DNA from 2 places in the Streptosporangium becharense genome. Region 1 is predicted to be linked to the other one. Evidence: riboswitches for the same ligand, from Rfam matches in the RefSeq annotation. Region 1 holds a riboswitch; the other holds the start of a gene.

Region 1 (5,438 bases):
CCTGGCGCCGGGTGCAGGAGGTCAACCTCACCTCGGTCTACCTGTGCTGTAAGCACGCCATCCCGTACATGCGGCGGCAGGGCAAGGGTTCGATCATCAACACCGCGTCCTTCGTCGCCGTGATGGGCTCGGCCACCAGCCAGATCTCCTACACCGCGTCCAAGGGCGGGGTGCTCGCCATGTCCCGTGAGCTGGGCGTGCAGTTCGCGCGCGAGGGCATCCGGGTGAACGCCCTGTGCCCGGGGCCGGTGAACACGCCGCTGCTCCAGGAGCTGTTCGCCAAGGACCCCGAGCGGGCCCAGCGCCGCCTGGTGCACATCCCGCTGGGCCGTTTCGCCGAGGCCTCCGAGATCGCCGCCGCGGTGGCGTTCCTCGCCTCCGACGACTCCAGCTTCATCACCGGGTCGGAGTTCCTGGTGGACGGCGGCATCTCCGGCGCGTACGTCACCCCGCTGTAGCCGGTGCCGCGCCGGGGCGGGGCGGGAAGGCCGCGGCCCCGGCGCGGCACCGGGCAGAGGAAACACGCAAGGCAAGGCAAGGCAAGGCAAGGCAAGAGATCATGTCCCGTCCCGTCATCGGCATCACCTGTTACGTCGAACCCGCGAGGTTCACCGTGTGGGAGATGACCGCCGCCCTGCTGCCGTACACCTACGTCGAGCACGTGGCCCGCGTGGGCGGGCAGCCGGTGATCCTGCCGCCCGCGGGCGAGACCGGCCCGCTGGTGGAGCGACTGGACGGGCTGATCCTGGCCGGCGGCGGGGACGTCGGCCCGGAGCGGTACGGGCGGGAACCGCACGAGCGGACCGGGTACGTCCGGCCGTTCCGCGACGACGCGGAGCTGGACCTGGTCCGCGCGGCGCTGGAGCGGGGCGTGCCGTTCCTCGGGGTCTGCCGGGGGATGCAGATCCTCAACGTCGCCCTCGGCGGCAGCCTCCACCAGCACCTGCCCGACGTGGTCGGCCACCACGGGCACGCACCGGCCCCCGGCCGGTTCGGCCGGATGCCGGTGCGGACGGCCGCGGGCAGCCGCCTCGGCGAGATCCTCGGCGCCGAGACGGTGGACGTGGCCCACTACCACCACCAGGCCGTCGAGCGCCTGGGCGCCGGGCTGACCGTGACCGCCCGCGCCGAGGACGGCACGGTCGAGGCCGTCGAAGTGGACGGTCACCCGTTCGCCCTGGCCGTCCAGTGGCACCCCGAGGCCGACGAGGAATCCGCCCTGTTCGAGGCCCTGGTACGGCACACCGTCCCGGTCGCGCGGTAGCGCGCCGGGGCGTCCTCAGTCGGGGACGACCAGTGCCCCGGTGTCGGGGCGGAGGGTCTCGCCGCGGAAGAACCGCGGGTCGATCCGGCTCTGGACGACCATCAGGACAGCACCCAGCAGCAGCACGCCCACCCCGATGACGAAGACCCCGCCGACCCCGAACACCGAGCTTCCGGTGCCGTAGGCGGGGTCCCACATGTCCACGACCGTCTTGCCGAAGACGGCGGTCAGCGCCACCGCGCCGAGCCCGGGGAGCAGGCCCTTGTACAGCAGGTCCCGCACGCTCGCGGTGAGCTCGCGCCGGAAGTACCAGACGCAGGCGTAGGCGGTCAGCGCGTAGTAGAAGCAGATCATCAACCCGAGCGTGAAGATGGTGTCCACCAGGACGTCCTCGCTGAACACCGTCATGACCGAGTAGAAGACCCCGGTGCCGATCCCGGCCCAGAGCGTGGCGTAGGAGGGCGTGCGGAAGCGGGGGTGGACCCGGGCGAACCTGACCGGCAGCGCCTCGTAGAAGCCCATGGCGAGGACGGTGCGGGCGACCGGGATGAAGGTGCTCTGCAGGCTGGCCGCGGAGCTGGCCAGCACCGCGAGGATCAGGATCACCCCGGACCCGCCCATCACCGGGTGGGCCAGGGTCGCGAAGACGTTGTCCTCGGTCTCGGGGTTGCCCAGGCCGACGCCGGTGTCGCCGACCCCGGCGTACATGACGGCGGCCACCCCCACGAGCAGGTAGCTGCCGAGGATGGTCAGCACGGTGAGCAGCGCCGCCCTGCCCGGCGTCCTGGAGCTGCCCTCGGTCTCCTCGTTCAGGGTCAGGCAGGTGTCCCAGCCCCAGAACATGAAGATCGACAGGGACAGGCCCGCGGTGAAGGCGCTGAAGGTGGCCACCGCGAACGGGTCGAACCACGCCAGGTCGAAGGCCATCGCCGTGGGCACGTCTCCGGAGACGGCCTTGCCGATCGCCATCACCGCGAACGACACCAGCGCCGCGAGCTGGAAGAGCACCAGCACGTTCTGGAGCAGCCGGGTGGCGGTGATGCCCCGGTAGCTGACGGCGGTGGCGGCGGCGACCAAGACCAGGCAGGTCAGCACGTTGACCCATTTGTCACCGGCCAGGTCGGCCAGCGCCGGGTTCCCGGTCACGTCCGCCAGCAGCACGTAGAAGAAGGTGACCGCGACCCCCGCCAGGTTGGACAGCACGATGATCGTGGCCACCACCAGGCCCCAGCCGCACATCCAGCCCACCCAGGGGCCGAACGCCTTGACCGTCCAGGTGAAGGAGGTGCCGGAGTCGGGGAAGCGCCGGTTCAGCTCCCGGTAGGCGTAGGCGACCAGGAACATCGGCAGGAAACCCGCGACGAACACCGCGAGCATCTGCGGCCCGACCTCCCCCACCGTGGGGCCGAGGGTGGCCGTCAGGCAGTAGACGGGGGCCACCGTCGAGACGCCGAGCGCCACGCTGCTCCACAGGCCGACCGAGTTCCGGCTGAGCCCCTTGTCCCGAGGGTCGTCACCGGAACCGGCCCCCGGTCGCGGCCGGGAACCCACCTCGGTCGTCATCAATCACCTCCGAAACGTGCAAGTTGTCGGACGCTACCACGGGAAACGGACATAAATTGACAAACCCACCTTGGGGCGCCATCGGGCTCGCACGGCGATCCGCGACCCGGGAGGAGAGGACGACTGGGGGATTTCGCGAGACCGGGCCGGGCGGTTAGGGTGGTCGCGACACCGGTGAACCCGTGCGGGAGAGCGTCCTGACATCCAGGCCAGGACCCCTGAAGGAGCAAGCCCTCCCCGCGAACCTCTCAAGGCAAAGGACCGTGCGGGTAGGTGCCCTCTGGAAAGCAGGTCCCGCGACCTCGCCGAAGGTGAAAGTCCGGCAAAAACCGGGTGAAGCTCTCAGGCATCAATGACAGAGGGGGAGGATGCTCTCATCTGACCCTTGTCTGAGGTGCGAACATGTCCCGACCCACGCCGCTGCGCGGCGTCCACGAGTCACTCGGCGCGACGCTGACCGACTTCGCGGGCTGGCTGATGCCGCTCCGCTACGGCAGCGAGTCCGCCGAGCACAACGCGGTCCGCCAGGCTGCGGGCCTGTTCGACCTGTCCCACATGGGGGAGATCTTCGTGACCGGCGCGCAGGCCGCCGAGGCGCTCGACTACGCGCTGGTCGGTCACCTGTCCGCCCTGGAGCCCGGCCGGGCCCGCTACACGATGATCGTCAACGCCGAGGGCGGCGTGCTGGACGACCTGATCGTCTACCGGCTGGCGCCCGAGGAGTTCATGGTCGTCGCCAACGCCTCCAACTACCCGCGTGTCGCCGCCGAGCTGACCGAGCGGGCCAAGGACTTCGACGCCGCGGTGGACGACCGCTCCGAGCGATACGCGCTGGTCGCGGTGCAGGGCCCGCGCTCCACCGAGATCCTCGCCGCGCTCACCGACGCCGACCTGGACGGCCTGAAGTACTACGCGGGCCTGCCCGCCACCGTCGCCGGCCGCGAGGCGCTGATCGCCCGCACCGGTTACACCGGGGAGGACGGCTTCGAGCTGTTCGTCGCCGCCGAGGACGCCGAGCCGCTGTGGGCCGCCCTCACCGAGGCGGGCGCCCCGCACGGGCTGGTCCCCGCCGGGTTGTCCGCACGCGACACCCTCCGCCTGGAGGCGGGCATGCCGCTCTACGGCAACGAGCTGTCGGCCGACCACACCCCGTTCGAGGCCGGGCTGGGCCGCGTGGTGCGGTTCGACAAGCCGGGTGACTTCGTCGGCCGGGCCGCCCTGGAGGCGCGCAAGGACGTCCCGCCGGCCCGCCGCCTGGTCGGCCTGGTCGCGACCGGCCGCCGGGTGCCCCGGCACGGCTATTCGGTGGTGGTCGCCGGAGAGGGCACCATCGTCGGGACGGTCACCAGCGGGGCCCCCTCCCAGACCCTGGGCAGGCCCATCGCCATGGCGTATGTGGACAACGGCCTAACCTCAGGACTGGCCGTCGACATCCGGGGCACCCATGAGCCGGTCGACGTGGTCGAACTGCCTTTCTACAGGAGGAAAAAGTGAGCAGCATTCCCGAGGACCTGCAGTACACCAAGGAACACGAGTGGGTCTCCGGTGCCGAGGACGGCATCACCCTCACCGTGGGCATCACCGCCCACGCGGCCGACGCGCTGGGTGAGGTGGTCTACGTGAAGCTTCCCGAGGTGGGCGAGGCCGTCACCGCCGGCACCCCGATCGGTGAGGTCGAGTCGACCAAGTCGGTGAGCGATGTCTTCGCCCCCGTCGGCGGTGAGGTCGTCGAGGTCAACGAGACCCTTGACGCCAACCCCGCGTTGATCAACAGCGACCCGTACGGGGACGGCTGGCTGTTCCGCGTCCGCCTCGAAGGCTCCGCGGACGACCTGCTGTCGGCCGCGGAGTACACCGCGCTCACCTCAGGTGAGGCGTAACACATCCCTCTCCCGCCCGAGCCGCGCGTCCCTTCCGAGCGCGCGGCCCGGGCGGGTCGAGAGCGGACGTATCGACTATCGACTTCCGTCCCGCGGCCGACGCCGGGGACCCCACGCCGGAGGTACTCGATGACGATCAGCGTCTTCGATCTCTTCAAGATCGGCATCGGTCCGTCCAGCTCGCACACCGGCGGCCCGATGGCCGCCGCGCACAAGTTCGCCCGCGGCCTCGACGCCGACGGCCTGCTGGAGAAGACCTGCCGGGTCCGTGCCGTCCTGTACGGCTCGCTCGGCCTGACCGGCAAGGGGCACGGCAGCGACAAGGCCGTGCTGCTGGGCCTGTCCGGTGACAAGCCCGAGCTCGTCGACGTCGACACGGTCGACGAGCGGCTGGCCGCCATGCGCGAGTCCGGCACCGTCCGCCTGTACGGCACCCGGGAGATCCCGTTCGTCGTCGGCGACGACCTCGTCTTCGAGCGCAAGGTGTCGCTCCCGCACCACCCCAACGGCATGCGCTTCACCGCCTTCGCGGAGAACGGCGAGCCCCTCCGTGAGAAGGTCTACTACTCGGTGGGCGGCGGGTTCGTCGTCGACGAGAACGCCACCGGGGCCGACCGCATCAAGGCCGACGACACCGTCCTGCCCCACCCCTTCACCACGGCGGCCGAACTGCTCGGCCACTGCGCGGAGACCGGCCTGTCGATCTCCGGGCTGATGCTGAAGAACGAGCA
Region 2 (5,438 bases), 1.7 Mb from region 1:
CGAAGAAGCGAGGCGCGCGCATCACCGAGCACCGTTGCCGCGTCTTCGCGGTAGGAGGCCGAGCCGATCGATGCCGAGCGTCTACTGCACGCAGTGCGGTCATGCCAACCCTGAGGATGCCCGTTTCTGCTCGCGATGCGGGTCGCCGCTGACCAGGTTCGCCGACACACCCGGAGACAGCACCTCGACCATCTCCCTGTCCGGGATCGAGGCATATGAGGCGGAGACCGGGGAGACGCTTCTCGCCGAGCGGCAGGCCGTCGAGCAGCTGCTCCCCGGCACCGCGCTGCTGGTCGCCATGCGCGGTCCGAACGCGGGCAGCCGGTTCCTGCTCGACAGCGACCTGACCACCGTGGGGCGCCACCCCGACAGCGACATCTTCCTCGACGACATCACCGTCTCGCGTCGTCACGTGGAGTTCTACCGGCGCGGTGGCGGGGTGTTCACCGTGCGCGACGTCGGCAGCCTCAACGGCACGTACGTCAACCGCGAGCGGATCGAGGAGGTCCCGCTCTACGGCGGCGACGAGGTGCAGATCGGCAAGTTCCGCCTGGTCTTCCTCACCCGCGGCGCCGCGGGAGGATGATGAGCTCGCAGGCCGCCCGTGCGCACATGAGCATCGGGGAGGTGCTCGCCCTCCTGCAGGGCGAGTTCCCCGACGTCAGCATCTCCAAGATTCGCTTCCTGGAGGGCGAGGGCTTGATAGTGCCGGAGCGCAGTCCCTCCGGTTACCGCAAGTTCACCTACGCCGACGTCGAGCGGTTGCGTTACATCCTGCGGGAACAGCGCGACCGGTACCTGCCGCTTCGCGTGATCAAGGACCGCCTCGAGGAGGCCGACCGCGAGCAGCGGCCGGTCGACCGGCCGCGGGCACTTCCCAGCGACCCGCCTCCCGAGGTGCGTCTGAGCCGGGAAGAACTGCTGGCCGCGGCGGAGATCGACGAGGAGACCCTCGCCGAGCTCGAAGACTACGGGCTGCTGGCCGCGGTGGCCCGCCACTACGACGCCGAGGCGCTGGCCGTGGCCCGCAGCGTCGGGGCCCTGGCCCCCTTCGGCCTGCGCGCCCGCCATCTGAGAGCGGTCAAGGCCGCCGCCGAGCGCGAGGCCGGTCTGGTGGAGCAGGCGGTGGCCCCGCTGCTCCGGCGCCGGGGGCCCGGCGCGATCGACCGGGCCGACGAGACGGCGCGGGAGATCTCCGGCCTGCTGCTGGAATTGCACGCCTCCCTGGTACGTTCCGGCGTTCGTGAGGCCCTGGGCCGGTGAGAGCCTGACCAGGCGCTTGTGCCCTCACGAGTGTTACGTTGAACAAAACGGTCGGAATCCAGCGAAGACGGAGCAGCCCGTGTTGCAGATGGAGGTCGTGGGCGTTCGAGTTGAGATGCCCTCCAACCAGCCGATCGTCCTGCTCAAAGAGACGCATGGGGAGCGTTACCTGCCGATCTGGATCGGCATGACGGAGGCCACGGCGATCGCCATGGCCCAGGCCGAGGAGCCGCCGCCGCGGCCGCTCACCCATGACCTGTTCCGCGACGTCCTCGACGGGCTCGGCGTCCGGTTGAGCACGGTCAACATCGTCGCGTTGCGTGACGGGATCTTCTTCGCCGATCTCGTCTTCTCCAACGGGGTCGAGGTGAGTGCGCGCCCGTCCGACTCCATCGCCTTGGCGTTGCGCACCGGCGCACGTATCTTCGCAAGTGAGGAGGTGGTCCGGGAAGCGGGGGTGATCATTCCGGATGACCAGGAGGACGAGGTGGAGAAGTTCAGGGAATTCCTTGACAACATCACACCTGAGGACTTTGGTCGCGCAGGGTAGGAATTTCGGTGCATTTACGCTTCACGACGCGCCGGGTGGGGTCGTTGACTGGGCTTGGCACCGGTCCTACGGTGCAAGTGAAACCCGCGGTCGTGCGTAAACCCCCAGATCAGGCCGCGGGATGAGAGAAAGCCGGAGGTCCGCGTGGCGGTCAGCAGCGGCGAGGGTAGAAACGCCGGCCAGGATGACCCGGAACGGCGCCAGTCGGCACGTCAGCGCGCGGGTGAAGAGGGTCTGCTGTTCGACGGGCGACCGGTGAAGGTGCCCGCCGACATCGGCTACCGCGGCCCGACGGCCTGTGCCGCGGCCGGCATCACCTACCGGCAACTCGACTACTGGGCTCGCACCGGTCTGGTCGAGCCCACCGTCCGGGCCGCTCACGGCTCCGGATCCCAGCGTCTGTACGGCTTCCGCGACATCCTGGTGCTCAAGGTCGTCAAGCGGCTCCTCGACACCGGCGTCTCCCTCCAGCAGATCCGCATCGCCGTGCAGCACCTGCGTGACCGCGGGGTCAACGACCTGGCGGAGATCACCCTGATGAGCGACGGGGTGAGCGTCTACGAGTGCACCTCCCCCGACGAGGTCATCGACCTGCTCCAGGGCGGGCAGGGCGTCTTCGGCATCGCCCTCGGCCGGGTCTGGCAGGAGGTGGAGGGCTCCCTGGCGGACATTCCCGGCGAGCGTGCGGAGCCGGCGAGCCCTTTAGAAGATCACCAGGCCGATGAGCTGGCCCGTCGTCGCAGAGCACGACGAACCGGGTAAAGTTGATTCGCCACTGACCCTGTGCGGGAGAGACCCCGGCACGATCGGGGCGCCGAAGGAGCAACCTCCCCGGAATCTCTCAGGCACCCGTACCGCACGGACGAGGCAACTCTGGAAAGCAGGTGCGCCCGCCAGGCGCGTCTCACCGACGGTGAAAGCCTCCCGGCAGGGCAGGTGAAACTCTCAGGTCGCGATGACAGAGGGGGAGATCCGGCCGTACGCCCGCGCCCAGCGCCGGTCTCCACCGCCTCGGGAGGCTTTCCATGACCGATCTGTCACCGCTCAGCGAGCTCGCCCCGCCGCCGTTCGCCGCCCGCCACATCGGGCCCGACAACGCGGGCCAGGCCCGCATGCTGGAGGCGGTCGGCTTCGCCTCCACCGCCGACCTGGCCGCGGTGGCCGTCCCGGAGGCGATCCGGACCGCCGACCGGCTGGACCTGCCCCCGGCGGCGAGCGAGGTCGAGGCCATCGCCGAACTGCGCGTCCTGGCCTCGCGCAACACCGTGCTCACCTCGATGATCGGCCTGGGCTACCACGACACGATCACTCCGGCCGTCATCCGCCGCAACCTGCTGGAGAACCCGGGCTGGTACACCGCCTACACGCCCTACCAGCCGGAGATCTCCCAGGGCCGCCTGGAGGCCCTGATCAACTTCCAGACGGTCGTCTCCGACCTGACTGCGCTCGACGTCGCCGGCGCCTCCCTGCTCGACGAGGCCACCGCCGCCGCCGAGGCCATGACCCTGGCCCGGCGGGCCGGTCGCGTCCCGTCCAACGTCTTCGTCGTCGACGCCGACGCGCTGCCGCAGACCAAGGCGGTGTTGCGCACCCGCGCCGAACCGCTCGGCATCGAGCTGCTCGAAAGCGACTTCACCGGTGAGCTCCCCGACTGCTTCGGCGTGCTCGTGCAGTACCCGGGGGCCAGCGGCAGGGTGCGCGACTTCCGCGCCATCGCCGACGCCGCCCACTCCCGCGGCGCCCAGGTGGTCGCCGCCGCCGACCTGCTCGCGCTGACCCTGCTCGCCGCGCCGGGTGAGCTCGGTGCCGACATCGCGGTCGGCTCCTCGCAGCGCTTCGGCGTCCCGCTGGGCTTCGGCGGCCCCCACGCGGCCTACATGGCCGTCCGCGACGGCCTCCAGCGGCAGATGCCCGGCCGGCTGGTCGGCGTCTCCCAGGACGCCGACGGGCACCCCGCCTACCGGCTCGCGCTGCAGACCCGTGAGCAGCACATCCGCCGGGAGAAGGCCACCAGCAACATCTGCACCGCGCAGGTGCTGCTCGCCGTGATCGCGGGCATGTACGCCGTCTACCACGGGCCCGAGGGCCTGCGCCGGATCGGCCGCCGCACCCACCGGCACGCCGTCGTGCTCGCCGAGGGCCTGCGCGAGGGCGGCGTCGAGATCGTGCACGACACCTTCTTCGACACCGTGCTCGCCAGGGTGCCGGGGCGTGCGGACGAGATCGTCGCCGCCGCCCGCGACAACGGGATCAACCTGCGCCTGGTCGACGCCGACCACGTCGGCATCACCTGCGACGAGAAGACCGAGCTCATCCACCTGGAGGAGGTCCTGGCCGCCTTCGGGGTCAGCGGCGCGGTCCTGACCGACCTCGACGCGGCCACGCACGACGCGCTGCCGCCCGCCCTGGTGCGCGTCAGCGACTACCTGACCCACCCGGTCTTCCACAACCACCGCTCCGAGACCGCCCTGCTGCGCTACCTGCGCAGGCTTCAGGACAAGGACGTCGCGCTCGACCGGTCGATGATCCCGCTGGGCTCCTGCACCATGAAGCTCAACGCGACCACCGAGATGGAGCCCATCACCTGGCCCGAGTTCGCCGGGCTTCACCCCTACGCCCCCGAGGACCAGGTCCAGGGCTACCTCGAGCTGGTCAAGGAGCTGGAGACCTGGCTGGCCGAGGTGACCGGCTACGACGCCGTCTCGATCCAGCCCAACGCCGGCTCCCAGGGTGAGTTCGCCGGTCTGCTGGCCATCCGCGCCTACCACAAGGCGCGCGGCGAGCACGGCCGCGACGTGTGCCTGATCCCCTCGTCCGCGCACGGCACCAACGCCGCCAGCGCCGTCATGGCGGGAATGCGCGTCGTCGTGGTGGCCTGCGACTCCGACGGCAACGTGGACCTCGACGACCTCACGGTCAAGATCGACAAGAACCGTGACCAGCTCGCCGCGATCATGGTGACCTACCCGTCCACGCACGGCGTGTACGAGGAGACGATCGGCCGGATCTGCGAGCTGGTCCACGAGGCCGGCGGGCAGGTGTACGTCGACGGCGCGAACCTCAACGCGCTGGTCGGCCTGGCCAAGCCGGGCGAGTTCGGGGCGGACGTCTCCCACCTCAACCTGCACAAGACCTTCTGCATCCCGCACGGCGGCGGCGGCCCCGGCGTCGGCCCCGTCGCGGTCCGCGCCCACCTGGCCGACTACCTGCCCGGCCACCCGCTGCGTGACGGCTCGGCGGTCGGCCCGGTCTCGGCCGCGCCGTACGGTTCGGCGGGCATCCTGCCCATCTCCTGGGCCTACATCCGCATGATGGGCGGCGACGGCCTGCGCGCGGCCACCGAGCAGGCCATCCTGTCGGCCAACTACCTGGCCCGCAGGCTCAGCCCGCACTACCCGGTCCTGTACACCGGCCGCGGCGGCCTGGTGGCCCACGAGTGCATCGTCGACCTGCGCCAGATCACCAAGGAGACCGGCGTGACCGTCGACGACGTGGCCAAGCGCCTCGTCGACTACGGCTTCCACGCCCCGACGATGTCCTTCCCGGTGGCCGGCACGCTGATGATCGAGCCGACCGAGAGTGAGGACCTGGCGGAGCTCGACCGGTTCTGCGACGCGATGATCGC

The links. A riboswitch is a leader RNA that binds a small molecule or an ion and turns the genes downstream of it on or off. The one in region 1 is predicted to bind glycine.
Region 2: linked by a shared signal. The riboswitch ahead of gcvP (aminomethyl-transferring glycine dehydrogenase) and the one ahead of gcvT (glycine cleavage system aminomethyltransferase GcvT) in region 1 are both predicted to bind glycine.

Annotation. Positions count from the first base shown of each region.
Region 1 covers NZ_JACHMP010000001.1:2,423,925-2,429,362, forward strand. The annotation lists gene F4562_RS10365 (3-oxoacyl-ACP reductase) at 1-458, shown strand, start outside; gene F4562_RS10370 (gamma-glutamyl-gamma-aminobutyrate hydrolase family protein) at 560-1,264, shown strand; gene F4562_RS10375 (APC family permease) at 1,280-2,827, opposite strand; glycine riboswitch at 3,003-3,101, shown strand; glycine riboswitch at 3,102-3,196, shown strand; gene gcvT (glycine cleavage system aminomethyltransferase GcvT) at 3,230-4,321, shown strand; gene gcvH (glycine cleavage system protein GcvH) at 4,318-4,707, shown strand; gene F4562_RS10390 (L-serine ammonia-lyase) at 4,837-5,438, shown strand, end outside.
Region 2 covers NZ_JACHMP010000001.1:766,721-772,158, reverse strand. The annotation lists gene F4562_RS03390 (double zinc ribbon and FHA domain-containing protein) at 71-586, shown strand; gene ftsR (transcriptional regulator FtsR) at 586-1,263, shown strand; gene F4562_RS03380 (bifunctional nuclease family protein) at 1,343-1,813, shown strand; gene F4562_RS03375 (MerR family transcriptional regulator) at 1,958-2,575, shown strand; glycine riboswitch at 2,590-2,680, shown strand; gene gcvP (aminomethyl-transferring glycine dehydrogenase) at 2,839-5,438, shown strand, end outside.